4 regions of the Clostridioides sp. LIBA-7678 genome follow, and region 3 is predicted to be linked to each of the others. Evidence: riboswitches for the same ligand, from Rfam matches in the RefSeq annotation. Region 3 holds a riboswitch; each other region holds the start of a gene.
What was found. A riboswitch is a leader RNA that binds a small molecule or an ion and turns the genes downstream of it on or off. The one in region 3 is predicted to bind cyclic di-GMP.
Positions count from the first base shown of each region.

Region 1: it holds a riboswitch for cyclic di-GMP, as region 3 does, so the genes downstream of both, ACTG46_RS17465 (Cys-Gln thioester bond-forming surface protein) here and ACTG46_RS15630 (SrtB-anchored collagen-binding adhesin) in region 3, are expected to answer to the same signal.
Region 2: it holds a riboswitch for cyclic di-GMP, as region 3 does, so the genes downstream of both, flgB (flagellar basal body rod protein FlgB) here and ACTG46_RS15630 (SrtB-anchored collagen-binding adhesin) in region 3, are expected to answer to the same signal.
Region 4: it holds a riboswitch for cyclic di-GMP, as region 3 does, so the genes downstream of both, ACTG46_RS18565 (type II secretion system protein) here and ACTG46_RS15630 (SrtB-anchored collagen-binding adhesin) in region 3, are expected to answer to the same signal.

Region 1 is NZ_CP196987.1:3,773,758-3,782,373, reverse strand. It holds gene ACTG46_RS17490 (beta-propeller fold lactonase family protein) at 1-799, shown strand, start outside; gene ACTG46_RS17485 (DUF4364 family protein) at 803-1,339, opposite strand; gene ACTG46_RS17480 (alpha/beta-type small acid-soluble spore protein) at 1,530-1,733, opposite strand; gene ACTG46_RS17475 (polysaccharide deacetylase family protein) at 2,024-2,788, shown strand; gene prdC (proline reductase-associated electron transfer protein PrdC) at 3,178-4,491, shown strand; cyclic di-GMP riboswitch class II at 4,888-4,973, shown strand; gene ACTG46_RS17465 (Cys-Gln thioester bond-forming surface protein) at 4,989-7,136, shown strand; gene prdR (sigma-54 dependent transcriptional regulator PrdR) at 7,507-8,616, shown strand, end outside.
Region 2 is NZ_CP196987.1:298,304-306,919, reverse strand. It holds gene fliF (flagellar basal-body MS-ring/collar protein FliF) at 1-1,391, opposite strand, end outside; gene fliE (flagellar hook-basal body complex protein FliE) at 1,416-1,730, opposite strand; gene flgC (flagellar basal body rod protein FlgC) at 1,740-2,144, opposite strand; gene flgB (flagellar basal body rod protein FlgB) at 2,152-2,469, opposite strand; cyclic di-GMP riboswitch class I at 2,877-2,967, opposite strand; gene rfbG (CDP-glucose 4,6-dehydratase) at 3,624-4,700, opposite strand; gene rfbF (glucose-1-phosphate cytidylyltransferase) at 4,700-5,473, opposite strand; gene rfbC (dTDP-4-dehydrorhamnose 3,5-epimerase) at 5,484-6,029, opposite strand; gene ACTG46_RS01735 (SDR family oxidoreductase) at 6,032-6,955, opposite strand; gene ACTG46_RS01730 (glycosyltransferase) at 7,165-8,484, opposite strand; gene ACTG46_RS01725 (radical SAM/SPASM domain-containing protein) at 8,477-8,616, opposite strand, start outside.
Region 3 is NZ_CP196987.1:3,350,778-3,359,393, forward strand. It holds gene ACTG46_RS15630 (SrtB-anchored collagen-binding adhesin) at 1-1,829, opposite strand, end outside; cyclic di-GMP riboswitch class II at 1,942-2,027, opposite strand; gene ACTG46_RS15635 (cation diffusion facilitator family transporter) at 2,153-3,331, opposite strand; gene ACTG46_RS15640 (alpha/beta hydrolase family protein) at 3,555-5,174, opposite strand; gene ACTG46_RS15645 (polysaccharide deacetylase family protein) at 5,252-6,346, opposite strand; gene ACTG46_RS15650 (prolyl-tRNA synthetase associated domain-containing protein) at 6,879-7,430, shown strand; gene ACTG46_RS15655 (calcium-translocating P-type ATPase, PMCA-type) at 7,515-8,616, opposite strand, start outside.
Region 4 is NZ_CP196987.1:4,019,807-4,028,422, reverse strand. It holds gene murC (UDP-N-acetylmuramate--L-alanine ligase) at 1-55, opposite strand, end outside; gene purR (pur operon repressor) at 274-1,155, shown strand; gene spoVG (septation regulator SpoVG) at 1,311-1,589, shown strand; gene glmU (bifunctional UDP-N-acetylglucosamine diphosphorylase/glucosamine-1-phosphate N-acetyltransferase GlmU) at 1,801-3,180, shown strand; gene ACTG46_RS18570 (ribose-phosphate diphosphokinase) at 3,274-4,224, shown strand; cyclic di-GMP riboswitch class II at 5,057-5,142, shown strand; gene ACTG46_RS18565 (type II secretion system protein) at 5,302-5,787, shown strand; gene ACTG46_RS18560 (GspE/PulE family protein) at 5,927-7,603, shown strand; gene ACTG46_RS18555 (type II secretion system F family protein) at 7,615-8,616, shown strand, end outside.

The sequences.
Region 1 (8,616 bases), 420 kb from region 3:
AGAAAAGGAAATAGTATTAGAAGATAATATATATCCACATCATTTTTGCATAGAAAAAGAAAAAAATTTAATATACATACCTAGTTCAAGTAATGGGATACTCTATGTCTTAGATTTAAGCAATGATAAAATAATTGATACTGTTTCTATAGGAGGAAGTCTTAGTCAAGTTGTACTTAGTGATAATGAATTATTTGTAGCAAATGAAGATTCTAATAGTATATACGTATTGAATAAAAACACATTAAATCCAATAGGAATTATTGGTGTTGATAACATGCCACATGGATTTGATTTTGACAGAGAAAGTAAAAAGTTATATGTACCATGTATAAATTCAATAGTATGTATAGATACAATAAATAAAAATATACAAAAGAAAATTAATATGGACTTTAGAGCATGGCATATAGAACTTGATAAACAAAAGAAAGAAATGTATATATCAACACTTGATGGAAAGCTTATAATAATTGACGAAGTAAGTATGGATATAAAAAAGGTATTATATGAATTCTTATTACCAGTAGAAATAAGATTTAATTATAGTGGGAAAAAAGTTTATGTTGCTGATTTGGGTTATAATAATGTGAGAATTTTAGATTATACAACAAGTAGATACATTGGGAATATTGAGATAAATGGAATTCCACAGGGATTAGAAATATCTAAAGATGAAAGGTTATTATTTGTGTCAGATACACAAGAAAACTCAGTGAAAGTTTATGAAACTGCAAATAACAAATTAATAAAAGAAATCAAGGTAGGAAAAGAGCCTACAACTATAATTTGTTTGTAGGCTTTAATGTATGTCTCTTATAAGTAAGTCGATAACTTCGGCATACATATAAGATGCATTATTTTTCCAGTTGTTGCAAATAAGCTTTGCCTGTTTCTCTGATGAAACATTTAGATTTAAATCTATTAAGTTAGACTGATTTTCTATGACTCTAAGGTTGACAATAAATTCATTATCACTTTGTTTTACAAAACTAGACTTTACTTGAGTATCTGCTAGTAAATTTTCTTTATTAGAATCTATATACTTGTCTATTTTTTCTGTAACACTAGTAGGTATTCGATTAAAGAAGTATTCTAGACTTTCTACGCCTCTTTGAGTAAGAGCATAATATTCTCTGTCAGAGTCTTTATATGTAGTCAAAAACTTAGATTCCATAAGCTGAGATAAAAGCTGTTGTAATGAAAAATAATTCATCATCTCAGTCTCTAATACTACTTGAGTTATTTGAGAATTAGTTAAATCCATTTTAATTTTTTCTAATATATATAAAATTAAAAGTTTATGATACGCTAATTCTTCAGACGAGTTTTCAAACATAAATATCATCCTCCGTCAAACTATTTCTATATATAATATATTAAACTAATTCATACAAAATTAAAAGAACAATTTATATAGTATTATTAATCTTTAACAAATCATATAAAATTAATTTTACAAATAAATACAGAGAAACAGGGCTGCTAATTAGCAGCCCTGTTGATACCCAGGTGTCAAAATTTACTATCTATTTTCCAGCCATTTGTCTTTCAGCCATTTCAACTAATTTCTTAGTCATGTATCCACCAACATATCCATTTTCTCTAGCTGTTAAGTTTCCTTTGTCTATGTTTTCATAGTTAGATAAACCTATTTCGTTAGCTATTTCTAATTTCATTTGGTTTAAAGCAGCTTTTGCTTCTGGCACTACTGTTCTGTTTGAATTTGACATAGTAAATTTCCTCCTCAAATAATTAGTTTATGATGTCTAACAACACTTTTATTTATGTGATGTTAATACTAATTTCTCCAAAATAAAAATAATATATACAGAAAAATAAAGGTAAAAATGTAAAAAATATTAAAAAATTAAATAAACGGGTATTTTAGAGCGTTTAACTAGAACGATATAGATTTTGTTTTTTTACTTATTGTCTTATAAATTAAATATTACAGTACTTTTTTGAGCTAAAAAAAAATAAATTTTAAATATAGAAGAAATTATTTAAAAGGGGGAATAGTATGAAAAGAGAAGTCAAAAGAACTAAAGCTTTGATATATAGTGTTTTATTTTTTTCATTATTATTAGTATTAATATTTGCTCTTGTTTATGGAATAAAGTATATGTGTTCTAAGTCTGATAACTCAAAAATGCCTATATATAAAGTTGATACAAATGAGAAAAAAGTAGCTTTAAGTTTTGATGTTGCTTGGGGAACTAATAATATGGATGAAATTTTAAAGATTTTAGATAAACATAATATAAAAGCTACTTTTTTTCTAGTTGGTAGCTGGGTAGATGATAATCAAGATATTGTGAAGGCTATAGATGAAAAGGGACATGAAATTGGCAATCATTCAAATACCCATGCGAATTTGAAAGAAATATCAAAAGAAGACATAACAAAAGAAATAGAAACTACATCAGGAAAGATATTTAATATAACAGGGAAAAAAACAAATTTGTTTAGACCACCTTTTGGAGATGTAAACAACAAAGCTATGGACATTTGCAGTGATTTAGGTTATAAAGTAATTAAGTGGGATGTGGATTCTATAGACTGGAAAGAGCTTGGTCCAAACCATGTAATTGAAAAAGTAATAAAAGAATCTCAACCTGGCTCAATAGTTTTATTTCATGCTAATATAAATGATGTAGATAACTATTTGGACACTATAATAAGTAAGCTTAAAAAAGATGGATACAGTTTAGTAAAAATATCAGACTTATTATATAAAGATAATTACATAATTGATTCTAATGGAGTGCAGAAACTTAAGAATTAACAAGTAGTAAATGTATATTTTAAGTAAAGTTGTGGTAAATTATATAGTATATGTTAGAAAAGTGTCGATAAAAAGACGGTGTCTATTTCTTGACACTTTTTATGCATGTATGCAATATCAATAATTATAGATTAAATTGGTTGAAAAAGTGTCTAATAATTGACTTTTATAAAATGAGTTTAAATATTTGAAAGAAGTTATGGATGCTGTAAGACAGTATTTTCAAAGGGTATAAGTTTGTTTAAAAGTTGGCATAGAAATTGCTTTGTTAATAAGCGATATGTTCTATAGAAATAAACAATATGTTAAGACCTTGTAATAGAAAAATAACATTAACATTATTTGAACAGCTTATAAAAAAAATTAATATACTTAAGGGGGCGTACTAGTTGAACAAACTATATTCTATTTTATTAAAACAACACGTTGGTGGTCCAGATAAGCCAGTAGTAAGTGTTGGAGATGTAGTAAAAAAAGGAACTCTAATCGCAGAACCAGCTGGATTAGGGGCAAATATTTATGCCAGTGTTAGTGGAAAAATAAGTGAAATAAATGACCAAGCTATAGTAATCGAAGCTGATGAAGTACAAGATGATACTTTTGAACCATTAAAAGGAGAAGGTATACTTGACTTAATTAAAGAAGCTGGAGTTGTAGGTATGGGTGGAGCAGGATTCCCTACTCATATAAAATTAAACATAGATTTAAAAGGTGGAACAATATTAGCAAATGCTGCTGAATGTGAACCTTTATTAGCTCATAACATAAAAGAAATAGAAGAAAGACCAGAAATAGTTTACCAAGGTATAAAATATGCTATGGAAGTTACTAATGCTGGAAAAGGTATGCTAGCAATAAAAAGCAAGCATCCAGAAGCAATAGCAGCATTTAAAAAAGTAATAAAGCCAGGAGATAATATAGAAGTTGCAGAACTAGTTGACATGTACCCAATGGGAGAAGAGAGAGCGATAGTAAGAGATGTTCTAGGTAAATTACTTGAGCCAACTCAATTACCTTCAGAAGCTAATGCAGTAGTAATAAATGTAGAAACATTAACTAGAATAGTAGAAGCTGTTGAGCAAAAAAGACCAGTTATATCTAAAAATGTAACTGTAGTTGGTCAATTAAACAGTGGAAAAGAATCTATAGTATTTGAAGATGTGCCAATTGGAACTACTGTTGGAGAATTAATTGAAAGAGCTGGTGGAATAAAAGGTGAATACGGTGAGATAATCTTAGGAGGACCTTTCACTGGTAAAGCTACTACTTTAGATACTCCAATAACTAAAACTAGTGGTGGTATAATAGTTACTATGCCATTTGTTAATGAAAAGAGAAAAATGGGTCTTTTAGTCTGTGCATGTGGACCTAATGAAGAAAGAATGAGAGACATAGCAGCTAAAATGGGAGTTACTGATATAGTATCAGTTCAAAAATGTAAACAAGCTCAAGAAATTAAAGGTGCATTAAAATGTGAAAATCCAGGACACTGTCCAGGACAAGCTCAAAAATGTATAGAATTTAAGAAAGCTGGAGCAGAAGTTATATTAATAGGAAACTGTACTGACTGTAGTAACACAGTAATGGGTTCTGCACCAAAATTAAAATTAGGTGTATATCATATTACTGACCATGTAATGAGAACAGTTAATCACCCATTAATAAGAAGAATAAAAGGTGACGTAAGATTAAAAATAAAATAATATAATATAAAAATATATAATAAAACATCCTTGGAAAAAATTGTAAAATTGTTTTCGGGGATGTTTTTTTGTTGTGATATGTCGATAACATTAACGAATAATATAAATAATATAGAAGAAATAGACAAAATATAATATTTAATATATAATGATGGCAATAGCTATTAAAATTATATTAGACAAAAACAAACTCAGATATGTGGTCATATTGACATATAAAAATTGAATTGAGTCAATTATCCAATAGAGTAAAGATTTTTGTATTATCTCAAGATACTCTACAGTATCTTTTTTAATGTAAGAATAAGTTTTTGTCTCTTACTAATAATTTTAGAATGTTCGTAAAGAGTGCACTTAAAAAATAAAAAATATTACAAAAATAAAAATTACTAAAAACCTATTTATAGAAACTGTGAAGTATATCTTAAATTTGGGCACTTAAAAGATATATGGAGTTAGTAGTGCAACCTGCTATAAATATAAATAGGAGGAAAATCTTGAAAATAAAAATTAAAAAATCAAGTATAATTAGTTTAGTAATTGCTTTTAGTATGGCATTTACTGCATTTGCACCAATAATATCTTATGCTGACGAAGTAAGTGGAAAAGATACAATACTTGATGGAGAGAAGCCATCAGGAGGAGAAACACCAGACGGAGAAACACCATCAGGAGGGGAAACACCAGATGGAGAGAAACCATCAGGAGGAGAAACACCAGATGGAGAGAAACCATCAGGAGGAGAAGCACCAGACGGAGAGAAGCCATCAGGAGGAGAAACACCAGATGGAGAGAAACCATCAGTAGGGGAAACACCAGACGGAGAGAAGCCATCAGGAGGAGAAACACCAGATGGAGAGAAACCATCAGTAGGGGAAACACCAGACGGAGAGAAGCCATCAGAAGGAGAAACACCAGATGGAGAGAAGCCATCAGGTGAAGAGATACCAGATGGAGAGAAACCATTAGGTGGAATTATACCATCAGAAGAAGAGGAAGAATTAGAAGTAGAAGAAATGAGTTTGAAGCAGAATATTGAAGATATTCTTAATCTTACTGTATCTCAAATAAATAAGATTGTATATAATTTCTGGGAAGATGAAAATGATGTAAAAACAGATGTACAGTCAGAAATTAGTGAGGTACTTACTTCAAAAGATGCAAATATTGGATTATGGTATAATAAAAATTCAAAAGTAGAAGATACATGTTTATTAAAAGAAACAGATGGTTCAAATAGACCTTATTTTGATGTAAGATTTGATGATATTACAAAAACTTTAACTTTTGATTATATAATAGAAGGTCTTATAGGTGCAGGCTATAAAGATGGGAAATATATAATAGAAGGTGAGGACGGAGAACAAACTGCATTTTGTTATAATAATCATCTAAAATCTCCAACTAGTCATAATAAGAGTCCATACTTACCAGCAGAAGATTTTAATGGTCAAGAAAATCAAAACGAAGATGCAATTAAATCTATACTATATGCGGGTTCCGAGTTTGATGGATTTGGATATAAGCAACAGTTTAATTTAGGTGGAGAAGAATATGAAGGTATAACTCATGCTACTACTCAAGATGCAATTTGGATTATGCTTGGGCAAATGAATGAGCAGGAAAGACTTAAACAATATCAAGCTAATATAAAGCTTTATGATATGTTTATAGAGAGTGCAAAGACTGAAGAAGAAAAAGCTGAGTATCTAAAAGGTAAGGAAGCAGCAATAAATTCAAAAGCTTACTTAGAGGCATTATTAAATGCAGGGCGTGAAGAATTAAAGCCAAATGATACAGGAAAACCTAGTTTGAGTAATGGTTTGACTGATATCAAATTTGATAAGAATCAAGATGGTACTTATGAAACAGAAGCTATAGCTTTAGTAGGTTATAGTGGTGTAGTTAAATTAAAGTTACCAGATGGAGTAACTGCTTATGATGAAAATGGAAATATAATAGGTACAGGTGAAGTAGAAATTTCAACACAAGAAAAGTTTAAACTTAAGAGTGTTAATAAGCCAGATGTAAAAGCTAATATATCTGCTTTATCTTATGATTATATTTTCCCAAAAGCTATTCAATATTTTAAGACAGTTTTCGATTTTGGTGATAAAGACCATTCATCTTTATTGCCTACTAGTAAGCAAAATTTATTAAGTTATACAATAGAGCAAAAAAATGGTGAGGAAGTTGATTTCAATATAGGTGTACCAACAGATGGAGACCCTGATGTGAATCCACCAGTGCCACCAGATAATGGTAATGATAACTCAAATGGTCATAAACCTAAGCCATCACCACCATCAGATGATACAGTGATAAATCCACCAGTACCACCATCAGATGATACAGTGATAAATCCACCAATACCACCATCAGATGATACAGTAATAAATCCACCAGTACCACCATCAGATGATACAGTGATAAATCCACCAGTGCCACCATCAGGTGATGCAGTGGAAAATACATCAGTGCCATCAAAAAATGATACAATAGTAAATCCACCAGTACCACCAACAAATGACATAGTTGTAAAATCACCAAAAACAGGTGATGAAACTCAAATAATGCCATACATACTTATTGGTATTGTAGCAATTTGTGGGTTAGTGTATCAAACAAAAAGAGCAAAAAATTAATATGGAGTACTGTTTGTTATTAAGTTTTAAAATATATTGTCTCAAATTGATTTAAAATCATTTTGAGGCATTTTTTTATGTAAGTATAACCTTTGTGAGAACAGATGTTAATTGTTTTGTGAATAGAAAAATACTTTGAAGGTGAAAATAGTATTGAAAAAATAATATACTAAAGGTATAATTCATTTGATTTCATTTGTATAGATTTAAGTATTCATTTTAGTAATTACATGAATTTGTATTAGAAATTTGTATATTAAACAGTTAAGAAATTTTAATATTAATTATTTAATAAACTGTTATTATGATATGCTAGAATAAATATATATAAATAAGTTTTGATGATGTACTACTATAAAGGGGGGACTTTATGTTTTCGATACCAGAAGTAAAAAAAGTAGAAGAGGTAATGGATACAAAATTTACAACTATAGACGAAGACACAAGAATTGAAGATGCAATAAAAGAAATGATAAAAAGTAACACAAAAACTCTAATGGTAATAGATTCATCTGGTGAATTAAAAGGTATTATATCTATGACAGATATACATAATCTTTATGACATGCATAAGAAGTATGACGGTCAACCAGTAAAACTTATAATGAAAAAGGATGTAATATATGTCAGCGAAGGTCTAACCTTAGATGAGTGCAGAGATATAATGATATTGAAAAATATAGGAATTCTCCCTGTTCTTAGAGACAATAAAATTATTGGAGTCTTAAAACAAGAGCATATTAGAGACTATTTATATATGCATTTGGAAGACTATGGATTGACTTTGAAATATATTATAGGACAAATTAAAGAAGGAATTTGTGCTATAAATAACGAAGGTGTAGTTATATTGTGGAATAAGTTTATGGAGGAAAGGTATGATATAAAATCTGAAGACATAGTCGGTCGACCGATGAACGAATTTTTGGAAAATACTATTTCAGAAAAAGTATTAAATAGTAAAATCGGTATGAGTGACTTATATTTTACAGATAAAAAAGAAAATATGTATGCACTAGTCCATGCAAATCCTATATTTTATAAGGAAGAATTTATTGGTGTTGTATGTACAGAAGTTGATGTTACAGAAGCCAAGATACTTGCTCTTGAACTTGAAAAGGTAAATGATACATTGAAATATTTAAAGAATGAAGTTAAAAACTTATCCAAAGGTAGCTTTGATAAAATTTTAGGTAAGAGTTATAAGTTGGAAAAATCGAAAGCGATTGCAAAACAAGTAGCTAGAACCAATAGTAGCATATTTATCTGGGGTGAAAGTGGTACAGGTAAAGAAGTATTTGCCAGAGCTATTCATGATTATAGTGAGAGAAAAGGTCAATTTATACCTGTTAACTGTAGTGCCATACCAAATGAGTTGTTTGAAAGTGAGTTTTTTGGATATGAATCAGGTGCATTTACTGGAGCAAGCAAAAAAGGTCGAATAGGTATATTTGAACTTGCAAAGGATGGGACTGTATTT
Region 2 (8,616 bases), 1.1 Mb from region 3:
TCATAATCCATATCTTCTTGTTCACTTCTCTTCTTATATATTAAGTATCCAATAGCACCTACTGCAATAACTGCCACTACTCCAATAACTGCCTTTATTATATTAGTTTTGAAGCCTTCTTTTTTAATCTCTTCCAGTTCTTGTTTAGCTTCAGCCTTTCCTTTAGGGTCAAAGACCATTGAAACAACACTAAGAGTATCTCCCCTTGCTCCATCCATGCCTATAGCATTATTAACTATATCTTCCACATCAGCTTGAACTCCTTTAGCTATTTTTCCGTCTATAGCGACAGAAGCTGTCAATCTTCTAAGTTCTCCTGGTGCAATTATAGTATGAGTTTCAATCTTACCTGTCTCATATTCAAAACTCTCATCCAAACTATCTTCTGTGTTAGTGCCATTTTTATTTCCTTGATTATTCATATTAGCATCTACGCCTTGGACATTATTTGTTGCAGATTTGGATGAATTTTTTGACCTTGTTTCTTTTATTGCAACTTTATCAGGGTCAATTTTTATTTCAGTTTTTTCGGCTGTATCAAAACTTAAATCTGCATTTACTGTAGCTTTTACTTTTCCTGTACCAAATATTGGCTCTAGCATTTCCAAAATAGACTTTTCTAATTGTTTATTCAATGCTTGTTCAGATGCCTTATTTTTATCAACACTAATACCACCATTTATAGGTTGATTATTTTCATCAACTTCTTCATCATCTAAGATACCTTCTGATAATAGATTCATCTTATTATCAATAACTTGAACATTTTTCTCTGGTATATTTGTAACACTTCCTGATACAAGTGCCATAACAGATTTTATTTGATTTTTTTCTAAAGTTGTTCCTGGCTTTAACATTAAGTAAACTGCTGCACTTCCTGGAACTGCTTCTTTCTCAAACACTGATGACTCTCCAAATGTTATATGTACTCTAGTATCTTCCACTTGTGGAAAACTCTTGATTGTTTTTTCTATCTCACCTTGTATGATTCGTTGCTTCTTAATTTGAAACTCCTCATCAGTAAGTCCTATAGACGAACTATCATCCATTAATGCAAATCCTTTAGAACCACCTGTAAGACTTGGAGCTAGCTCCAGCCTCAACTTATCGACTTCTGTTCTAGGAACATAAATTGTACTTCCCTTTACCTTAGTATCTATCTTTCTAGACTCTAATTCTGCTGATATATCTGCAGCATCTTGAACATCTAGTTCTGAAAATAAGACTGCATACTTATTTTTACTTGCAGATATTGCTGTAAATACTAGCGCTAAACATATAGCAACAATCCCTATACCTAATGCTATCTTAGTTCCTTTTTTTAAAGAACCTATTTTTGTCCTAGATTTAGCAACTTGCTCCTTAATCTTATTTTTAAAACTGGCTATCATTGATTATTACTCCTGTTCAAAAGGCTAAATTTGTACTTTATTCATTTCTTGATATGCATCATGAATCTTGTTTCTAACTTCTATCAGATATTGCATAGATAGTTGTGCTTCTTGACCTTTTAACATAACTTCATGCATAGAAACATCTTCGCCTTTTATAAATTTTTCTTTCATATTATCCGCTGTCACTTGTTGAAAATTAACTTTGTCTATAGTATCTATTATTACATCTTCGAAATTCTTTTTTTCTTCTTTATTAAGGTTTAATGGTTTTGTTTCTCCAATCAAATTATCTAACTTTGCACCTTGCATTAAATTGTTAATTTGTGTAATTGGCATAATTTATCCCTACTTTCCTATTTCCAAAGCTTTCGATATCATAGATTTCTGAGCATTCAGTGTGTCTATGTTAGAATCATATGCTCGTGAAGCTGTTATTAAATCCGTCATTTCAACCAATATATTTACGTTTGGATATTCTACATATCCATTTGGTTTTGCATCTGGATGAGATGGGTCATATACTTCTTTAAGAGGTGATTTGTCATCTTCAACAGATGTGACTTTTACTCCTAACATACCTAATTTATTATCATAGTTTTCTTCAAAGGAAACAATTTTTCTCCTATATGCTTCTCCATTTGGACCTCTTGTAGCATTTATATTAGCTACATTTGATGATATGATATCCATTTTCAAACTTTCTGCTGTTAATCCACTAGCAGATATCTCCATTCCACTGAACACACTCATCTTCTAGTTACCTCCCAGTTATTATTGATTTAGTCATTGCAATTTTGCCATTTGCAAAACCTATTAAAGCATTATATTGCAACGTTGTCATTGCTTGCTTTACTTTTTCTTCTTCTATATCTACATTATTGCCATCTACCCTTAGACCTTTGGAATTGTCTATTTTTTCTTCTATTTTTGGCATGGCATCATTTAATGTTTCTTCAAAAGTTACATAATGTTTTTTGTAACCTTCAGTATTTATATTTGCTATATTATTTGCTATTGTTTGACTTCTTAGATTAGTTGCATCTAGTCCCATTTTTATAATGTCATATGTATTCATACTCACCCCTCCTCAAAATATATTTATTTGCTATATTTAATGATTAAAAAAATGAAGTTGCTATATTACAAAAAATGACTTCTTTGTTCATTTAAATCTATTACAATTCTATTACATTAATATAATAACGAATTATTTTAGTAAGAAATCTAATTTAAATTCAATTAAATCCAATAAAAATAAAAAAAAATTTTAATATGTATTTAATTTCCCCTTCATAAAGTTGCCTTTTTTTGTAAAATAGCAACTTTTTTAGATAAATTTCCTTTATTTTATATTATAATTGGTAAAATATGTTATTATGTGTATTTTCTACTATAATAAAGTAATTTTTCCACAATAAAATGACCGCCAAAAAAGCAGTCATTTCGACTAATCCTAAGTATACAAATATACTTAGGACTCTTTTTGGCAACTGGCTAGCATAGTTCGCATATACAAACCTTAGCCCCTATAGCTTTGCGTCACTAGATTTCTCTAGTTTTGCCTATTTAGTTTTACTTTAAGTATACAATAAATGATAAAATTTTTAAACATTTTTCGTATATTTTTTCATTAGAATTAAATCTGTTAAAATTATTTCAACCTACTTAATTAATATAAACTATATTTATTCATAAAAATAAGATTTTTAAAATCTCTCTTTTTAATTATACTCCAATTTAATGGTACATCCTAAATATAGGTAATAAACTCATATTTTATTTTATATTTTTTCTAGTCAAGAATCTTCTAAATCCATTGTTTTCTTTTCATCACTACATACTCCTTAAACTTTAATATATCTATTTATCCTAAGTTATATATCTTCTACATTTAGTTCTTTAATTAATACTCTAATTATCTCATATAGCTTAATATGCAGTTTATCTATTGCTCCTTTCTATAAACAAATATATTTTTATATTCAAATTCATCTAATTGCATCAATTTATCAAATATCAAATAGAGTAAATTACCTACTACACTTATAGTTCTTTTCAATCCAAATCTAATTCAGATATTAACTCTTCTAAATTTATAATTGACATTTTCTCATTAGTTTTTGTTATATTATTCATGTATATTTTTACACAAAAAAGTAAATCCTGTCTCCCAGAATTCACCTTTCTATATGTACAAATTATTATTTATTTTGATATATCTAATTATCGTTACTTAATAAGCGAAATAAAATTATTTATTTGATTTACACATAATCTATATATATCTGAACAATGATATTTCTGATACCACTCACTTGTAAATTTCAATGCTTCATCAATACTTAAGGTTGGCTTCCATCCTAATTCAAAGATAGCCTTACTCACATCAAGATTTAACATTTTTGTTTCATGAAAACTATTATTTTCTAGGCATCTCCAAGATCCCGTTCCATAATACTTTATTAACTTTTCAACAATATATTTTACATCAACAATAGAATCTATTTTGGGTCCAAAATTCCATGCATCACTATACTTAGTTGGATTTAGCTTCATTTTTTGACCTAATAATAAGTATCCATATAGTGGCTCTAGTACATATTGCCATGGTCTAATTGAATTAGGAGATCTTAGTATAATATCACTCTGACTTTCTAATGCTCTTATACAGTCTGGTATAATTCTTTTTTCTGACCAATCGCCTCCTCCTATTACATTTCCAGATCTTACTGAAGAGATAGCTTTGCCATGCTTATGATACATTTTAGGACTCATATATGATTCTCTCCATGAATTAATTGCGATCTCACACGCTGCTTTTGATGAACTATAAGGATCATATCCGCCTAAAGAATCTGTTTCTTTATACCCCCAAACTTGTTCTTTATTACTATAACATTTGTCTGTTGTTATAAATATTGCAACTAAATGTCTGTTGCTATTTTTTATGCACTCAAGCATATTTAATGTTCCCATTAAATTTATCTCATATGTAAGAATAGGATTCAAATACGATTCTTCAATTAAAGGCTGAGCTGCCATATGAAAGACATAATCTGGCTTATATTTATTAAATACTGCCTCCAAATTGCTATAATCTCTTATATCTCCTCTTATATCTATAATTTTTTTTGATACTTCTGCTAAGATAAAGTTATCTTTTTTCGTTTTTGGATTTAATGAATATCCTACAACATTTGCTCCAAGCTCTTTTAGCCAAATCGAAAGCCAGGAGCCTTTAAATCCTGTAGCTCCAGTTATTAAAACGGTTTTACCATTATATATATTATCAAAGTCAAAGTACATCACCAAATCCTCCAAAAGGCCTTGTTATTTTTCCAAAGCATATTAAGATTATTCATATCTCTTTCGTTATCCATACATGCCCACAATCCTTTATGTTTATAAACTGATATTTCTTTATTTTTAGCTAAGTCTTCAAATAATCCATATTCTAAATCGCAAGCATCATCTTCTGTAAGAAATTCTAATAATTTTTTATTAAATACCATAAAACCTCCATTTATCAGACCTTTTGATGTTTGTGATTTTTCTTCAAATGATTTCAATACATTTCCATCAGCTACTAATTCTCCAAATCTAGCTGGAGGTCTTACCCCTGATATAGTCAACATCTTTCCCATATTAACATGAAAATTTATAAGCTCCTTTACATTTATATTTGCTAAACCATCTCCATATGTCAATAAATTTATATCATCCTCTAAATATTTTTCAACCTTTTTAAGTCTTGCTCCTTTTTCTGAGTTTATACCAGTATCAATTAATGTTACTTTCCAATTATTTTCATCATTATTATTAAGAAATTCAATATTTCCACTACCAATCTCAATAGAAAAGTCATTATTTCTAAAATCATAGTGTAAAAAATAATCTTTTATAACATCTGCCTTATAACCTAGACATATGATAAAATCATTTATACCATAATGTGAATAAATTTTCATTATGTGCCATAATATCGGTTTTCCACCAATCTCTACCATAGGTTTAGGCACAACATTTGTTATATCTCCCAGTCTACTCCCATATCCTCCTGCCAAAATTATTGCTTTCATATTAAACTCCTTATTCTAATCTACCATTTGTGTATTCAAGAAAAGTTGGCCATTTCTTATCTTTATCTGATAAAATAGGATCTTTCGTATTCCAAGCTACATTTACAGAATCCCATCTTATACCTTTCTCATATTCTGGGGCATACATAGAAGACAATTTGTAAACAACCATTGTATCTTCTTCTAAAACTTCATATCCATGAGCAAATCCAGCAGGGATATATGCCATATTTCTCTTTTTTGAATCTATATAAAAACATACAAATTGCCCATATGTTTTTGACTCTTTTCGAATATCAATAGCAACATCTAATATGCTCCCTTTTACGCAGTAAATTAATTTACTTTGTTCAAATGGTTCATTTTGAAAATGTAAACCTCTTATTACTCCTTTATTAGATGTTACAAATAAATCTTCCTTAAATTCTTCTAATATTCCTAAACTTTCAAAAGATTTTCTATGATATGGTTTAATTGTTATTCCTCTATTATCTTCAAACATACTTGGTAAAATTTCTATACAATTTTCTATATTTGTTTTTTTTATTTTATACATATCTAGCCTCTCTTCATATTAGAATTTTTTTCAATATCCATCATAAGACTTATTCCTTCATACAAATCTATTGTAGATACATTTTTTAATATATTTTCTTCACTTGTATATACTTTCATCATCTCTCTATCTTTATAAGGTAACTTTCCCAATTCAATATTTAATTTTTTTCCAATAACAGATTGAAATATCTCTATGACTTCCTTTAATTTATATATTTTTTTAGGCAGTACTAAAAATTGTTTGTATTCTTTTGGTTTTAGTTTTTGTATAATTTCAATTGCAATTAAATACGCTTTTATTACATCATCAATATAAACTAATCCTAACTCTTGCTCTCCACCTGACATTTCTAATTTTTCATCACTTATAGCAATTTTTTTTAATAAATTAATAACCTTAGGTCTTAAATCATAGGGACCATAGGTATCTATCAATTTCAAAGTTATCATTCTCATATTTGATACGTCAATATAATATTTTGAAATTGATTCAAAGGCCTCTTTAGTAGCTGCATATAAGTTAACAGGATTATAATTACAATTATTATAATTTTGCCAATGTGTACCTGTATTTATAAAATAACCAACTTTTGCATTGATAGAAGCTTCTATTAATTGTGTTGGAAATAATACATTGCTATTTATCAAATCTATAAGTTGGCTTGAAGTATGACTTCCTAAATACAAAGAAGCTAAATTTACAACAATATCAGGTTCAATGCTTTTTAATATGTTGTTCAATTCTATCGTATCTCCATTAAATACATGTATACTTATATTTTTTTCTATTTCTGATATTGAATCCAATTTAGAACTTTTTCTAACAAGAATATGAACATCATAATTCAACATATAAAGTTTTTTTACTAAAAATGATCCTATATATCCAGTTGCTCCTGTTAATAAGATTTTGTTTTTACACATATAAAATTATATCCTTTTTTTATTTTTTTGGTATATTAATCTAATTCATCCTCTAATTTCGAAACACAATACATACAATTGATGAGACATAATCTATGTAAATGGAATATCTAAAGGAATAATTTCACTCTTTCTAGACTATAATCTAGTTCAATTTTTGCTATCGTAATTAAATTGTTTTCTCTATTTCTATGAATTTACCTCAACTACTAAATATGGTAAATAAAATTACTTATAAATTCATTAAAATAATTTAAATATATATCATTTGGATAATATTTAATAAATTGTCTTATAGAACTTTTATTTTTTTCTTTTAAAATATACATTTCCTCTTCTATATCTTTTTTTATATAATCATTTAAATTTCCATCCATATGAAATAGTCTTTTCTTATCTCCTAAGCATGATAAAAACCACTCATATGGATATTTGCCAAAAATATCATTAAAACTATATTTTCTTTTAGAATTTTTCATAACTTCATCATATACACAATTTAATTTATTTACTGTATTACCTACACTAAATTCATTTTGAACATATCTTTTGGCATTTTCTCCAATCCTTTTTCTTTCGCTAGGATTTTCAAAAAGATATTTTACAGAATTTTTATACTCCTCTAAATTATTTACTAATATGCCAGTCTCCATATTTTTTATTAGATATTTTTCAACACATTGATTTAATGAGATTACAGGTAAACCCATATACATTGCTTCTAATAATACATTTTCTGTAGTTCCAAAATGATTTTTGTTTAATAAGTATGAAAATATATTAAATTTAGACATTTCTTCTGCAACATTATCAGTATAATTTTTAAATTCAATTTTTTTATATACTTTTAATTTAGATATGTTTTTCCTAATTTCACTAACATACTCACTATCACCAATCATTATAAATTTGGAAACATCAACATCTATACTATTATAATAATTAGCAAATTGCGGATTTAATTTACTATAATTTAAAGTTCCTATATATCCAATATTAAATCCTTCATGTTTCCTTTTCTCTATCTTATTAAAATCATCAAATCCACCAGAACTGTTTATAACTGTGGTATTATTTCTTGCATATTTTTTTTCAGTCTCAGACCATTGAGGATTTTCATAAGAATACTCAGATGAAAATATAAATTTATCAGGTATTTTTATAAATTCAAAAGGTATATTAGGATAATTACAACCTGATATATGACTCCAAATTACTAACCGTGTATCAATATTAGGAAAATTATTTAAAAAACCTGCAAATTTAGGATGATGCCACCATTCTAATTGGACTATATCAGATTTTTTTATTTCATTTGATATTATAGATAATCTATCTGAAACAATTACTTCAATACCATTTTCAATACATATATTAAAAAAACTTTTTTTTTGTGGCTCTTCTAATAAAAGTATTTTATGTTTATAGATATTTTCTTTAGTGTTAGTAGCATAGTATTTACAAATATTTGATAAAACTTTTCCAACACCACCACCTAAATGCGTTGTTATATGCAAAATATTATACATTTAAATTCTCCAGTTTAAACTTATGTGATGTTCTTTCCAAATTTAAAAGTATTTCTTCAGAATAGTCATCTATATTATCTGCCATTCCATATTTTAATTGACCACAGTTTTTACATATGGGATAATTATCAA
Region 3 (8,616 bases):
GCACTTATTAATCCAGAGTTTTTCTTAAAACTTATCTCATCGCTTTTATCAACTTGACTGTTATTTGCATCAAGAACAGCTCTATTTGTATAACTATCTTCAATACTAATAACCTTTAATGTATAAGCTATATAAAACTTTGATTCTACTTCTTCTTTACTAAGATTAATCGTAAATCCAGTTATAACTTTATCTACTTGACCGCTTTCATTTCTTTTCTCTTCTATTTTATATGAAATATTGTTTGCGATTTTTTCTTTACTCCAAGGAGTCCAGTTACCATTCATTGGAATTTCTACTACTCTAAAATCATGTCCAGCTTCTCCTGCTGTAGTTAATCTCATACCCTCTGGTATATTATCTGTTATAACAACATTACTTATTGGCGACTTATCATCATTTACTGAAATCTGATAGTTTATTACTTGGCCAACTTGAGTAATATTTGTTACTCCTGAATGCCCTTTAGTCAAAAGATAATCGCTACCTCTATCAAAGATACTTACAGTAGCATCATCTTCTTGTACCTTCTTACCATCAGATTCTATCCTAGCTACATTTTTATATTTATTATCATGTTTTGCATTTTCATCACTAATTCTAGCTTTGTATTTAACAGTATATGCTTTATCTATATTTCCAAAATTAACTGATATAGAATTTGCACTTTGTTCAATATTAAAATCACTTACTTCTTTCCCATCACTTGTTACTACACTTACAGAATCATTTACTAGTGTCAATCCTTCAGGAAGCTCATCATACAAAGTAATATCTTTCAATTCTTCCTGTTTCTCATTTACTAGTATGCTATAATTTATATCTTTATTTTTAACTGGCATAAATACTGTAGTTGATTTTTTTCCTTCAACAAGTTTCTTAAGTGTTCCTTTAGACTCTTCTTCCTCGCCCTTATCTCCAGGCTTTATTTCTACATCCACATCTCCACTTCCACTTTCTATTTTTCCAGTAGTCTCAATATGAATTTTTGTATTTGTCTCTTCATCAACCCTTTTAACGTATGCTTCTAGACCTATTTTTCCTTGCATTACACTTTGACCATTAGGAAGTTCTCTAAATGTAAGTGTATATTCTCCATTACTTTCTGTTTTGTCGAAACATTCACTTGTATAATCTAAATTAACTTTATTAAATACATCTGGCACCTTGAAAGTTATTGAATCACCTGCTTGTATTCCCTTTGATGTTGGAGTATAAGTTAAATTAAATGATATCTTTTTCATTGATTCAGTTTCTATTGTACTATTATTAATTTTTATAATAAATCCATAATCTTCATTCTCTTCATTAAGTTCTTCTTCTAACGTTTTCAGCAAATTCTCATCTTCTAGCAGCTTTTCTTCTTTTGGAGTCTGCTCTATATTTTTATTATCTAGTGGCTTTTCCTCTTCTGGAGTCTGCTCTGGTTTTTTGTTATCTGATGGCTTCTCTCCTTCTGGAGTCTGTTCTGGTTTTTTGTTGTCTGATGGCTTCTCCTCTTCTGGAATCTGCTCTGGTTTTTTGTTGTCTGATGGCTTCTCCTCTTCTGGAGTCTGCTCTGGTTTTTTGTTGTCTGATGGCTTCTCCTCTTCTGGAGTCTGCTCTGGTTTTTTGTTGTCTGATGGCTTCTCTCCTTCTGGAGTCTGCTCTGGTTTTTTGTTATCTGATGGCTTCTCTTCTCCACTTGATGAACTAGTTGAATTATTTTGAATCTGACTGTTATCTCCTAATTCTGAAGCATAAGATAAGGTTGGATAGATTGTAGATACTACCATACTTAAAATCATAATTAAACTTATTAATAATGCCTTTTTATTCTTCTTCCCCATATAGATTTCTCCCCTCTACGCTATCTATAATTTATAAACTTCTATTTATATCCCATTAAAATTAATTCTAAGCAAAAAATTATATAAAAAAAGCCATGAAAATAAATAAATTTATATCCATAGCCGGTTGCACCACTGACTCAGTATGTCCATAAGGTGCCCAATGATAGAACATACATCAACATCTCTATAATATTTTATAAAAAACAATTAAAATTGTTATATTCATACTAGATACAATTACATATCTATATTATATTATGCCAACATCTTCCTGTCTATATATTTTACATTTTTTTCCTTACAATAATTTTAATTAATCATTAAATAAAATCCTTATCTACAACAATTACACAATTATATTCAGGATTCATCTCCTTAACCAATTTAGTTATATCTTCTTTTAATTCTTCCTCTGACATATTCTTAGAGAATTCAGAAGGATTAACTACTATATCAAACACTAAATTTTTCTTACTTCCCTTTCCAACTATTCTGAAATCATGCATAGATTTTACAAGACTATTTTTCTTAAGTATTTCTTCAAGTTCTTTTTTTGCTGACATAACTTCTTCATCTTCGAGACATATAGGGTCCATATGAATTACTAAATACATATCTAATTTTTCAGATATTTCTCTCTCAGCATTATCTATAATTTCATGAATCTCCATTATATCTATATTTGATGGAATTTCTGCATGTATAGATGCTATACATCGTCCAACTCCATAGTTATGAATTATTAAATCATGTGTACCTATAATATGTTCATAAGATAATAATGATTCTATAATAGATTTTACCATTTCTTCATCTGGTGCTTCTCCTAGAAGAGGATTTATAGTATCTTTTACAAGAGAAAATCCAGCATAAAGTATTACTAGTGATACTACAATACCAACATATCCATCTATAGGTAAACTAGTAAATCTAGCTATGACAAATGATATAACTACGCAACTCGATGTAAATACATCTCCTAAAGCATCAAGTGAAACTGCTTTTAAGGCTGAGGAGTCAATTTTATTTCCCATAAATTTATTAAATTTACTTAACCAAATTTTAATCATTATAGATGCAATTAAAAGTATAAGTGGTATTACTTCAAATTTTATAGGTACTGGATTTACTATCCTTTCCACAGATGACTTTATAAATTGAAGTCCTACCAACATTACCATGAACGCCACAATTAACGCCGATAAATATTCTATTCTTCCATGTCCAAAAGGATGCTCTTTATCAGCTGGCTTACTTGCTAATTTAAAACCTATCATAGTTATCGCTGAGGATGCCATATCAGAAAGATTGTTAAATGCATCAGCCATTATAGCTATACTTGATGTAAGCATACCTATAGACACTTTTACTACAAATAAAAGTAAATTAGATAATATACCTACTACTCCAGCTACATACCCATACTTATTTCTAACATCTTTATTTTGAACGTTTTTACTATCTTTGATAAATGTTTTGACCAGGATTTTTGAAAACATAAAATTTACCTCCTTGTCTTCTGTTTTACTGACAAATTTTAGAATTTATATCTTTATTTATGATAACATAATTCGTCTATAAAATTCTTAAAAGTTCATATATCAATAAGATATTACTAATTTTATACATTTATTATAAATGCAATGTATTCTTAGCTTAAATTATTGGATTCTAATAAAACTAGTCCTAGATATTTTATAATTTCATCTAGGACTTGTATTACTATTTTATACCAACTATTTTATTTAACATAATCGAACCTGTTTCTGGATTTTCAAATTCAATTTTAACACCCTTTATATTAGATAAATCTATATTTTTAAACTTATCAATAGGTATTATTGTATCACTTATTGGAGTATACCTTGACCAAAACTCCATAAATTTACCTTCTACATATTCGTCTCTCACAGCTTTACCCTCAAAATACTTCATAGCAGACACTTTATCATTATCCAAAGTTACACTACTTTCTTTTCCTTTAGAATCGACTAAGCTAAGTTTAAATGAAACTATTTTATCTTTACTATTTAACTCACTAGGAGAATTTAACGCCCATCTAAATTTTAATGCAGAATAATCTTTTAAATTTTTATTATTTAAGGGCAATTCTATTTTTCCATCTTTAGATTTCCAATCAACTTGCAATAAATCTAAATTTTCACTTGAGCTTATATTACTAAAAAGGTTTGCAGTATCTTTATCTAATCGTTCTGACTCAACTAACTCTTTTGTATCAACATTACTTGAGTCTATATTTTCAAATGACTTTTTGTTGAATAATTCTAAAGAACCGCTATATTTAACTTTATTTAATGTCTGATACCCATACATTTTAGATGGCAATCCATTTTTACTAAAAATAGGAGATTCACTATCATCAAAATCAAAAATAGATTTCATATAGTCAACTGCATAATTAGAAAAGAACTCTCTATGTTCTTCTTTCCCTAATTTTTCAGGATAAGTGCCATCTGTATCTCGTGGTGGAGAAAATTCTTTTTCTCCTAAAACTGAGTTATATGCATTGTGATTTCCACCTACTAAATAAGTTAGTCCTAGTGGACTTTTTCTATTTTTATCCAATGATATATCATAAAAAACATCATCCCCACTATGGATAACATCTCCATCATATTCTGATACTATTATTGCTGTTGGTACATCTGGAAACTTTTCTATTGGACTATTATAGGCTGGTGTAAGTGATATAATTCCTTTTATCCCTTTAAATCCTTTTTGTATTTGGTCTTGTGCTATTTTTAATACCCCAGAACCAGCTACAGAATGACCTATAAGACCAATATTATCTAAATCAACTTTGTCTTTAAGATATATTCCAAATCCATTTTTACTGCCATCATATGCATCTTGAAAAGCTTTTATATAAGCTTGAGTCAGATATGTTATTCTCTCATTTTCTACAGGTTCTCCATACTGAAAAGTATAGTTTACTGAAGTATCAATAGACACCCCTATAATACCATTTTTAGCTAAATCTTCAGTAAGATATTTAAATCCATTTTCAAAATCATTTTCTCCATCTCCATGTTGCCCATGAAAAATTAACACTATAGGTGCTTTTTCTTTTATATCTTTAGGAGCTGATATTATACCTTCTATCTTAAAAGGTATGGTCTTCCCCCTTACAACCATTTCTGATGTTCCCAAACTAAATTTATTAGATTCAATTTCGTTGTCATTATTTTTTGTTGACTTTATCTCATATGTTATTTTTTCATTTGAAACTACACTAGAATTAGAATTACTTGTACAACCTACAAAAAGAGCACTTATTACTGCTATAGATAAAATCATACTAATCCATTTTTTCGATTTCATAAATTTATTCCTTTCTACCATATCTGTTTAAATACTATTTATTGGATTTCTAGTAAACTTTCTTTCTACCTTCATACTTATTTATTAACCTTTCTAGCATTATAATCTATAACCTTATCTGCATTGTATAAATCTAAAAATTTTTCTTTCTTATTTAGTAGAGTAATACCATCTATGTTTCTTCTATCAGTAATAACTAAATTTTTATCCTTATAAATTTTTTCATATGATATTGGACCTACACCTGCAAAAATCGTAAATCCTTTTGACTGAAGATACTCCAACCCTTTAGATGACTCATTAGGAAACTCACCATATGGAGGTATATATATTTTTGTTTTTCCAACGACTGATTGAACTTCTCTTTCCCATTTAATAGTATCATCTCTAAGCTTTTCTAGAGAAATTTTTTTGAGATTTGGGTGTCCATAACTATGGCTAGCAAATTCCCATCCATTTTCTTTTAGCTTATAGACTACTCTCTTACATTGTTTTAATTCTTCATTTCTATTTGGATAATCTCTTTGAATTCTATAACCCAAAATACCTTCAAATCCAGTTACTGCTAAAACTCCCTTTGCATTATTATGAGAAAAATCAGGATGTAGTTTTACAAAATCTTCAATTAAAGGAACCATTTCTGTTTCTGTACTAATAAGATATTTACCATTTGGTTTTTTAATATATCCAGCTAACTCATTATTTCTATCTAGGACAATTTTTTCTGTTATTCCATTACCTAACATATATTGATTATAATTTATATCATCTATAGATATAATAATTGGTCTTTTTCCTTCTGGTAACAATAATTTTTTTCTTACTGTTAACTTCTTACCACCAACTTCTTTTTCCTCATATACATCTTTGTATGATACAAGTATAAAGTTCCTTTGATATAAGTTATTCAATATTTTTTTAAATTCTTTTGTAGTAACAAACCATTTAGAAAATGTTTTAGATTCATAATCACCATCAAATGCCATTTCTGGATATACGATTAATGGATGTACAAATATATGTTCAATTTTACCTTCATAATACTTACTTGTATTTTCACTTATTTTTGAATTATTTTTTTCATATTCTAAATTTGTATCATAAAAAGCATATGAAAAATTACTGATGGACATAATTATAACTATAGATAATATTATAAACAAATTTTTCATAATATTTCTCCTTCAACATGATTATAAATAATAAAGCTTATTATATTAAAATAAAAACTTATTACTTACATTCTTTTTATTTATTATGTTTAATTTGTTTATCACTATACACCATATTAATAGTAACATTAATCTAAATTTGTATTTATAAACAAGTTAATACATTTATATCAAGCTTTGTACATACTATTTAGAATTATGGTATTATTTTTCCCAAGTATTATTTATAATATGATTTTTATTTATAATATATTTTAATTTAAAATTCTGAATAAGTATCTTTTTATAAGTATTTTTTCAACTAATTGTTTTTATATTTTATTCTGATAATTTATCTTGTTCTAAAAAAATAGTCTCAAACTCTGGAAGTGTTGGAAGTCTTAACAAATGTCATATATTTTTGAATATTCATATCTATACTATGTATATCTCACATCCATCTGATTTTATCATATTTTATATGATAAACATTCGCTTTTATAATTTATAACCTTATGATACACTATGCACATAGGATTTTAAACGGAAAGGAATGAAAGAAATCATGTTTTTTGTAAGTGATATTTATACAGAAGCACCTATTAAATTTGATACTCCATTACAAAAAGAGGTATATAAAATATTACAAAATTTGAATATTGAATTTGAACGTGTTGACACAGACGAAGCAATTACAATGGAGGATTGTGTTCAGATTGATAAAAAATTAGATATGAAGATGGTAAAGACTCTATTTCTTTGCAATAGACAAAAAACAGCTTTTTATCTATTTATTATGCCAGGTGATAAACCCTTTAAGTCAGCTAATTTTAGCAATGCATTAGGAGTATCTAGAGTTTCTTTTGCTCCTGCTGAATTGATGGAAAAGATGTTAGGTACTAAAATTGGCGCAGCTACTATTTTCAGTGCTATACTTGACAATGATAATATTATACAAATTGTTTTTGATAAGGATGTTGTCAATGAAGAATGGTATGGATGTAGTGATGGGACTACTACTAGTTATATGAAAATTAAAACAAATCAAGTCATTCACGATTTTTTACCTTTTGTATGTCATACACCATCTATAATTGAATTGTAATATAAAGAAACATTAAAGAAAGATACTTGTATAAAACACAAAACCGCAAAGTCATGATATATTCTACTTTGCGGTCTTATAAAATTAACTTTTGATACTAAGATTTCTAGTTCTGCTATTTTTTAGCGTTCTAAGGACTAGTTTTACAAATTCATTCGATATTAAAATAGTTGATGCAAATAGTATTATTTTTATCCACATATTAAAATCTAAAGAAACAGAGTTAAAGAAACTCTGGAATACTTGTGTAAATATTATCTGGATTATACCTGTAACGACTATTATTTGTAATGCCAACTTATTCTTAAAGAAATTAGGTATTGTACTATTAAAGCCAAACTCCCTACAATTCAATGCATTAAAAAGGGCACTGAATGCAAATAAAGAAAATATAACAGTACCTTGTTCATCTGGTGTGGCTCCCAATATATTAAAAGCTGATTGTGTAAATACAATTGTAATTATAAGGATAGCATTTATAATAATATTTATAGACATAGACCTAGCTATTATTCCAGAGTGTCTATTTATTGGTTTTCTTTTCAACACATAATCTCTAACAGGTTCTAATCCTAATGCAAGAGCTGGAGGACCATCCATTATTATATTTACCCATAATAATTGTATCGTAGTAAATGGCATATCTTTACCAGTAAGTTGAGATATTATAGCAATTATAAATGCTACTATATTTACAGTAAGCTGGAACTGTATAAATCTTTGGAAGTTTTCATAAATACCTCTTCCCCATTTTATTCCCTCTACTATTGTACTAAAACTATCATCAGTCAATATTATATCTGCTGCATTTTTAGATACTTCTGTACCTGAGATTCCCATAGCAATACCAACATCTGCTTGACTAAGAGCTGGAGCATCATTTATACCATCACCTGTTACGGCTACAACCTCACCACTTTTTTGAAGTGCAGAAACTATTCTCATCTTTGTATCTGGTTTACTTCTTGCTACAATAGATATTCCTTTTATTTCTTCTCTTAACTCTTCATCTGTCAGCACATCTATATAGGTTGCTTCAACTGCCTTCTTGCCATCATTCAATAATCCTAATTCATCTCCAATAGCAGTTGCTGTATTGATATTATCACCTGTAAGCATTTTTACATCTACACCTGCATTAAATGCCTTATCAATAGACTCTTTAACTCCTGCTCTCAATGGGTCT
Region 4 (8,616 bases), 670 kb from region 3:
TTTCAGCTAATGCACTCATGCTGATACCACCAATTCCTATAAAGTGTATATTCATAATAAAACCACCTTTCTTTTTAATTAAGTCCTACAATATGAACTATTTTTGTGGTATAATAATATAATGTTCAATATTTTATAATTAATATGCATATAATATTATATGTATTTTATTTTTGAATATAATAAAACATAAGTAATATTATACCACAATAAGAATTGTTATGCATTAGTTAGTTTAACGTTATATAAAGGTACTTGTAGGAGGAAATAGCAATGAAATTTAAAAGAACAGAGAGAATTGGAGCGATAGTTAAAATACTATCTGACAATCCAAATAAAATATATACATTAAGTTATTTTACAAATCAATTTAATGCAGCAAAATCAACAATAAGTGAAGATTTATTAGTTGTAAAGAATGTATTTGAAAAACTTCATTTAGGTAAAGTTATAACTATCTCAGGAGCAGCAGGAGGAGTAAAATATATACCTAAAACTTCTATAGCAGAAAATGCAGAGTTCTTAATGGAATTATGTGAGAAAATATGCGACAAGTCTAGAATATTATCTGGTGGTTTTTTATACTTGATTGATTTAATTTATGACCCTACAATAGCTGCTAAAATAGGAAAGATATTTGCCTCAAATATTGATTATGTAGATGCAGATTATGTTGTAACAATGGAGACAAAAGGTATACCTATGGCACTTATGACTGCTAAAGCTATGAATTTGCCTCTAGTAATAATAAGAAAAGATATAAAAGTATCAGAAGGTCCTACTCTTAGTATGACATATGTGAGTGGTAATAGAAGCTCTAAGGTTGAGAGTATGAGTTTGCCAAGAAAAGCCCTTAAGCCAGACAGTAAGGTTATAATTATAGATGATTTCATGAGGGGTGGAGGTACTATAAAAGGAATGGTAGACCTTATGAATGAATTTGGTGCAGAAGTTATAGGTACTGGAGTATTCATATCTACAACAAACCCTTCAGAAAAGATGGTAAAAGATTATATCTCATTAATTCAGTTGGATGTCGATGGAGATAAAATAGTAGTAGAGCCAAATTTAAAGACTTTTAAAGATGAATATAGAAATGAAGATTTAGATGAGGAAGAAGATTCAGAATTTGAATTTGAGATAGATGAAGATTAATAAAAAAAATATTTAGAAAAATATGTAAAAATAAAAAGAGGATATCCCTAGTTGTTCATAGAATTACTTAAAAAACAGTTTATATTAATTTATTCCAGCGATAATAATTTTAATATAAATTAATTTCTGTCAAAATCAAAGGGGGATATTTTGGTATGAAGATAACTGACGTAAGAGTAAGAAAATTAACAGAAGAAGGTAAGATGAAATGTATAGTTTCAATAACTTTCGATAATTTGTTTGTAGTACATGATATAAAAGTTATAGAAGGCCATAATGGCCTATTTATAGCAATGCCTAGCAGAAAAGTAGGCGAAGGAAATTTCAGAGATATAGCTCATCCAATAAATGCAGAAATGAGACAAGTTTTAGAAGATGCAGTTTTACAAGCGTATCATGAAGCATTAGTTCAATGGGAAGTAGCTGCTGAATAATAATAAATATATAAAATGGAGAGAGCCCGAACATTTAGGCTCTTTTTAAATGGAGAATTTGTATTAAAATATGTACTTTTTAGTAAAAAAGTGCTATATTATTAGTGATAATGTATATGTTGTATACAAATTGTCAAATAAATGTATTATAATGTATATTGATTGAGAGAATAATACGAATAAAATTAAATTGATTGAATGGAGTGTATCAATGAACTTTAAAGCTATAATCCTTGCCGCAGGCAAAGGAACAAGAATGAAGTCTAAATACCCAAAAGTTATTCATAAAGTATGTGGAAAAGAAATGGTCAACCATATTATAGATGTTTCAAAAAAATCTGGTGTAAAAGATACTGTTGTGATTTTGGGACATGAAGCTGAGGTAGTAAAAGAAAAACTAGCAGAAGAAACTATAATAGCTATGCAAACAGAACAGCTTGGAACAGGACATGCTGTAAAGATGGCTAAAGAATATATTAATGATGAAGATATAATAGTTGTACTTTGTGGAGATACTCCACTTATAAAGGAAGAGACATTAAAAAAATTATTTGAATATCATATAGAAAATAAATATCATGCCACAGTTCTTACAACAAGAGTTGGAAATCCAACAGGTTATGGTAGAATAATAAGAGATAAGAAGGGTGACCTTCTTAGAATAGTGGAACAAAAAGATGCAAATTCAGAAGAAAAAATGATAAGTGAGATAAACTCTGGAATTTATTGTTTTAATGGTAAGAGTCTTAGAGAAGCATTAGATTTGTTAAATAATAACAATGCACAAGGCGAATATTATTTAACTGATACTGCTAAAATAATGAGAGATAAAGGTCTTAAAGTTGGTGCATTTGCAGGTTCAACTATTGAAGAGCTTATGGGTGTTAATTCAAGAGTAGAATTATCAAAAGCAGAAGAGATTATGAGAAGAAGAATAAATGAATCTCATATGGTAAATGGAGTGACTATAATAAACACTAACTCTACCTATATAGAATCTGATGTTGAGATAGGTAATGATACTATAATATATCCAGGAGTTATGTTACAAGGGAAAACAAAGATAGGTTCAGATTGTATAATTGGGACAAATTCATCTATAACAAATTCAGAAATAGGTGATGGTACAGAAGTAAAAAATTCAACTATAATTGATAGTAAAGTTGGAGAAAATACTACTATTGGTCCATATGCATATCTAAGACCAAAGAGTAACTTAGGAAACAATGTAAAAATAGGCGATTTTGTTGAAGTAAAAAATGCTGTTATAGAAGATGGTTCAAAGGCATCTCATCTTTCTTACATAGGAGACGCACATGTTGGTAAAAATGTAAACATTGGATGTGGAGTAGTCTTTGTAAACTATGATGGTAAAAATAAATTTAAATCAATAGTAAAAGATAATGCATTTATAGGTTCAAATTCTAACCTAGTTGCACCAGTAGTTGTAGAAGAAAAAGGATATATAGCAACTGGTTCAACAATAACACATGATGTTCCAGATGGAGCTTTGGCAATAGCTAGAGAAAGACAAGTTATTAAAGAAGGCTGGGTAGAAAAGAAGAATCAAAAAGATGCAGAAGGTAAGTAATCATTAGTTTATTATTTTGGCTAATAAATTTAGCTCGAAATTATTATAAATTATATTCACTAGGATTTTAAAATTTTCAGGAGGGTTACATAAATGAATACTAGCGGAAGCGAGATTAAAATTATTGCAGGTAATTCATCGAAAGAGTTAGCGCAGAAGATAGCTGACTATATAGGTGTATCAGTGCTAGACTGTGAAGTAGGTACATTCAGTGATGGTGAAATATGTGTAAACATGAATGAGACAGTAAGAGGTTGTGATGTGTTTGTAGTACAATCTACTAACAGTCCAGTAAATGATAACTTAATGGAGTTATTAATCTTAATTGATGCATTAAAGAGAGCATCAGCAGGAAGAATAACAGCAGTTATTCCTTACTATGGATATGCAAGACAAGACAGAAAAGCTAAGGCAAGAGATCCAATCACTGCTAAATTAGTTGCAAACTTAATAACTGCTGCTGGAGCAGACAGAGTATTAACAATGGATTTACATGCAGCTCAAATACAAGGATACTTTGATATACCACTAGACCACTTATTAGGTGGAACAATATTAGCAGATTACTTCAATGAAAAGAAAATAGAAGATTTAGTAGTAGTATCTCCTGATTTAGGAAGTGTTACTAGATCAAGAAAATTTGCTAATACTTTAAATGGAGAAGTACCAATAGCTATAATAGATAAGAGAAGACCAAAAGCTAATGTATGTGAAGTTATGAACTTAATAGGTGACGTTAAAGGTAAAAATGTTATACTATTAGATGACATGATAGATACAGCAGGAACAATAGTTAATGCGGCAAATGCACTTAAAGAATTTGGTGCAAAAGATGTTTATGCTTGTTGTACTCATGGTGTATTATCAGGACCAGCTATTGAAAGAATTTCTAATTCAGAGATAAGTGAGTTAATAGTTCTTGATACTATACAACTTCCTGAAGAGAAAAGAATTGATAAGATAAAGATAAAAACTGTAGCTCCTTTATTTGGTGATGCTATAAGAATGATATTCTCTAACGAATCAGTAAGTAAATTATTCTAATTTATTAGATTTATAAGAGTTGTTTAAAAGGATATAAAACTTTTGGACAACTCTTTTTTGTTATTTTAATTTATAGGAATATTTTAGATGTGTATATGTAATTTTAGAAAAGGATTATAGTTTAAAACTTCAGTGTATTTAAGTAAAAATAAGTGTAAAAAGTAAATAAAATTATGAATATTATGAATATAAAAAATATTTAGAAAAAGTATTGAAAAATTTTAGATTATGTAGTATTATGTAAATATAAATAAAGAAAGAGGTGTTTCCAATGGGAAGGTCAGAAGATGAACCCTTAATAATTAAATGATTCAGTCACAATCTATAAGGAATAAAAAAATCTATTGAAAGTTTATTTATAAGAATTGAAAATAGTATCTATTCTATATCTTTAATGTTTGTGAGAGGGTTCTGGATTATATAAAGTTACTGTAAAGAAAGTAATTTTGCACAATAAGCATATCTGTAAATGAAGAATTTCGTTTATATAGTGATTGTGGCTGAATCATAATTAAAAGAGATAGAATGTTTATAATAGATGATTTTAATAAAATACTATATTGTAATAGCTTCTAGCTTTCAAATAAATATTAGCAAAGGATGGAAATGACGATGATAAAACTAAATGATAATTTATAAATATCTCCTTACGATATATGATAATTGTAGGGAGATGTTTCTTTTTTTGTATAGTCTAAATATTTCTAGAAATTGTGTTTCAATATGTAAAAAATTGGTATATATAAATAATATAAACTTAGTTGATAAAATTTGGTAACTATTATATAATATAAGTGGATATGTATATATAATTATGCATTACCCTGAATTTAATAAAAATAGAAACGCTGATATATGTTCTGTGATTTGGGCACCTTGGGACATATGGAGTTAGTGGTGCAACCGGCTATGGAATTGTATTTATTTATGGATACTTTTATTTTCATAGCATTTTTTGTTTTAAGATGGTTATATGCTAGAAATAAATCTGGTTAGTACGTGTAAATAACTTTACTTAGATTTTAACCAGGTATATTATAAGTAAGTATTAATTAAAAAAATTGAGGGGGAATAAAAATGAAGTTAAGAAAGAATAAAAAAGGTTTCACTTTGGTGGAATTATTGGTAGTAATTGCAATTATAGGTATATTAGCAGTAGTAGCAGTTCCAGCTTTATTTAGTAATATAAATAAGGCTAAGGTAGCAAGTGTTGAGTCTGATTATAGTTCAGTTAAGAGTGCAGCATTGTCTTATTATTCAGATGAGAATAAACTACCTGTAAATGCAAGTAAATTAGATGTATTTGGATCATATATGGAATCTATACCAACTAAAGCAGATATAGGAGGTAGTTATGAGCTTACTGTAACTGGAAATAAATTGGCACTAAAAATAGATGATGTTACATTAACAAAAGCACAAATGGACAAATTAATAAGTGACATAGGTGAAGATAAAATATTTACAGATTCAAAACTTACAACAGCGTTAAATGCTGCAGAAAAAGCTGGTGTGAAAAATATTCCAATATATCTAGTTCTTATTGATAATACAAATTTATAATTAAGTAGGAAAATATACTAGTTTCAAATTAATAGAATTTAAAAGACAGGAAGAAAAATCTTCCTGTCTTTTTATACTATTTTCTTTAATATCCAATCACAAATGATGATATAATTGAGATAGTAAAGGAGTGAAATCTGTGGCTAAAAAAGTTAGAATAGGAGACAAACTGGTTGAAAAAGGATACATAACAGAAGACCAGCTTAAATGGGCATTATCAGAGCAAAAAAACAGTGGGAAAAGACTAGGAGAATTTCTAGTACAAGAAGGTCTTATAGATAGTAACTTATTAATAAGTGTATTAAAAGAACTTTTGGATATAGAAAGTGTATTTTTAGAAGGAACAGAAATAGACACATTAGCTACAAAAATGGTTCCAGAAAATATATGTAAAAGATATACGATATTTCCATTCAAAATCGATGGAGACAAGATATGTCTAGCCATGTCAGACCCACAAGATAGAGAAGCAGTTCAAGATGTAAGACGTATGTCAGGGAAAGATGTAGAAATATTTATATCGAGTGCAGAAGATATAAACAAAGCAATAGGTCATGCTTATGCTCATTCAGAAATAAATAAGGCAATGACTGAGTACAACAAGAATAGAACTGGTGGAGTAAGAGAAACAGTAATACTTGAAGAAGATGTAAACGCAGCTCCAATAGTAAGATTAGTAAACAACATACTAGAAAATGCTGTGAGAATGGAAGCAAGTGATATACATATAGAACAAAGCGAAAATTACATGCGTGTTAGATTTAGAATAGATGGTATGCTAAGGGAATATATGAGAATGAACTCAGCGCCATACAAAGCAGTAGTAAGTCGTATCAAAATAATGTCAGATATAAATATATCTGAAAAGAGAATCCCACAAGATGGCAGAATTTATTTAAAAGTAGATAACAAACCTATAGATTTTAGGGTTTCTACAATGCCAACTAATAGGGATGAAAAGATAGCCATGAGGGTTCTTGATAAGAGTAATTTTATGGTTAGTAAAGAAGTACTAGGAATAGATGAACATGGCTCTAAGATATATGACGAGTTGATAAACACTCCTTATGGGCTTATATTGGTAGTTGGTCCTACTGGAAGTGGAAAGACAACTACATTATATTCAATGTTAAATCAATTAAATACAGAAAATAGGAACCTCCTAACTATAGAAGACCCTATAGAGTATGAATTACCTGGCGTAAATCAATCTCAAATAAATGAAAAAGCAGGTCTTACCTTTGCCAGTGGACTTAGAGCTTTTATGCGTCAAGACCCAGATATAATAATGGTTGGGGAGATAAGGGATACTGAAACTGCGGAAATAGCAATAAGAGCTTCTCTTACAGGACATTTAGTTTTAAGCACATTACATGCAAATACAGCAGTTGGAGCAATTTCTCGTCTTTTAGATATGGATGTAGAAAGTTTTTTGATAACCTCATCCGTTTTAGGGGTAATATCTCAAAGACTTACAAGAAAAATTTGTGAGCATTGTAGGGTTTCATATGAAGCAGATATTGGAGAAAAAAAGGCTCTTGGTATTGATATAAATGAATCAGTAACTATTTATAAAGGAGAAGGATGTGAAAGATGCAATAATACGGGATATAAGGGGCGTCTAGGTATATTTGAAATGCTTGAAATAACACCAGAAATAAAAGAGTTAATAGATTCATCTGCCAATCAAAGAGAAATTTTAAAGGTAGCTAGACAACAAGGTATGATTAGTCTAAAAGAGGATATAGTTAAAAAGGTTTTAAATGGAAAGACAACAGTAGAAGAAATGATTAGAATAATTTTGATGACTGATTAAAGGATGATATTATGAAAAGTTTTAAGTATACAGTGATAAAAGAGGATGGAAAAAAGCAAACTGATGTGATTGAAGCTAATGATTTTAATGAAGCTAGAAATCTACTTAGAAAAAGAAATCTTAGAGTTCTCGAAATTAAAGAAAGTAAAAGTAAAAATATAAGTGTCTTTAGTAGAAAGAGAAAAAAAGACTTAGGAGCTGACCAGATAAGCCACTTTTGTAGACAGTTTGCTATTATAGTATCTTCGGGTATAAATAGTATCTCAGGCCTAGAAACATTAGCCAGAAGGTCAACTAATGTTACCTTGAGAGAAGAAATTAATCGTATAGTGGCAGAAATAAAAATAGGTTCTACTATTGCAGATTCAATGCTTTCATCAAAATCAAAGTTTCCAAAATTACTTGGAGCTATGGTAGCTACAGGTGAGGCCACAGGTAAATTAGATGAAGTACTAAAAAGTATGGCTTCATTTTACTCAAGTGAACATAGAATTAAGCAAAAGCTTAGAAATGCAGCAACATATCCATTAATAGTTTTAATTTCTTCATTTATAATGATTTTTATATTTACAGCATTTATGGTGCCTAAGATGGTTAATTCAATTACAACAGTAGGTGCAACCCTTCCCCTTATAACAAGAATTGTTATGGGGTTTGGTATGTTTATGAAGAAGTTTTGGATAATAGTACTTCTAGCTATTATACTGTCCATTTACCAATTTAAGAAATATTTAAAAACACCAATTGGTAGAGCACATAAAGATAGAGTCATAAATAAGATACCTATTTTAGGAAAAGGAATAAACTGTATGGTAGCTACACGTTTTTCAAGAGCATTGTATCTATTTGTATCAACAGGGTACCCATTAGTTCAGGGACTTGATTATATTATAGATAGTGTAAATAATACCATGGCAGAAAAGATTTTGTCATCAGCTAAAGATGGAATAACAAGAGGTGAGGGCTTAGCAGAAAACTTAGAGAGATATACCTATTTTGATTCTGTATTAGTG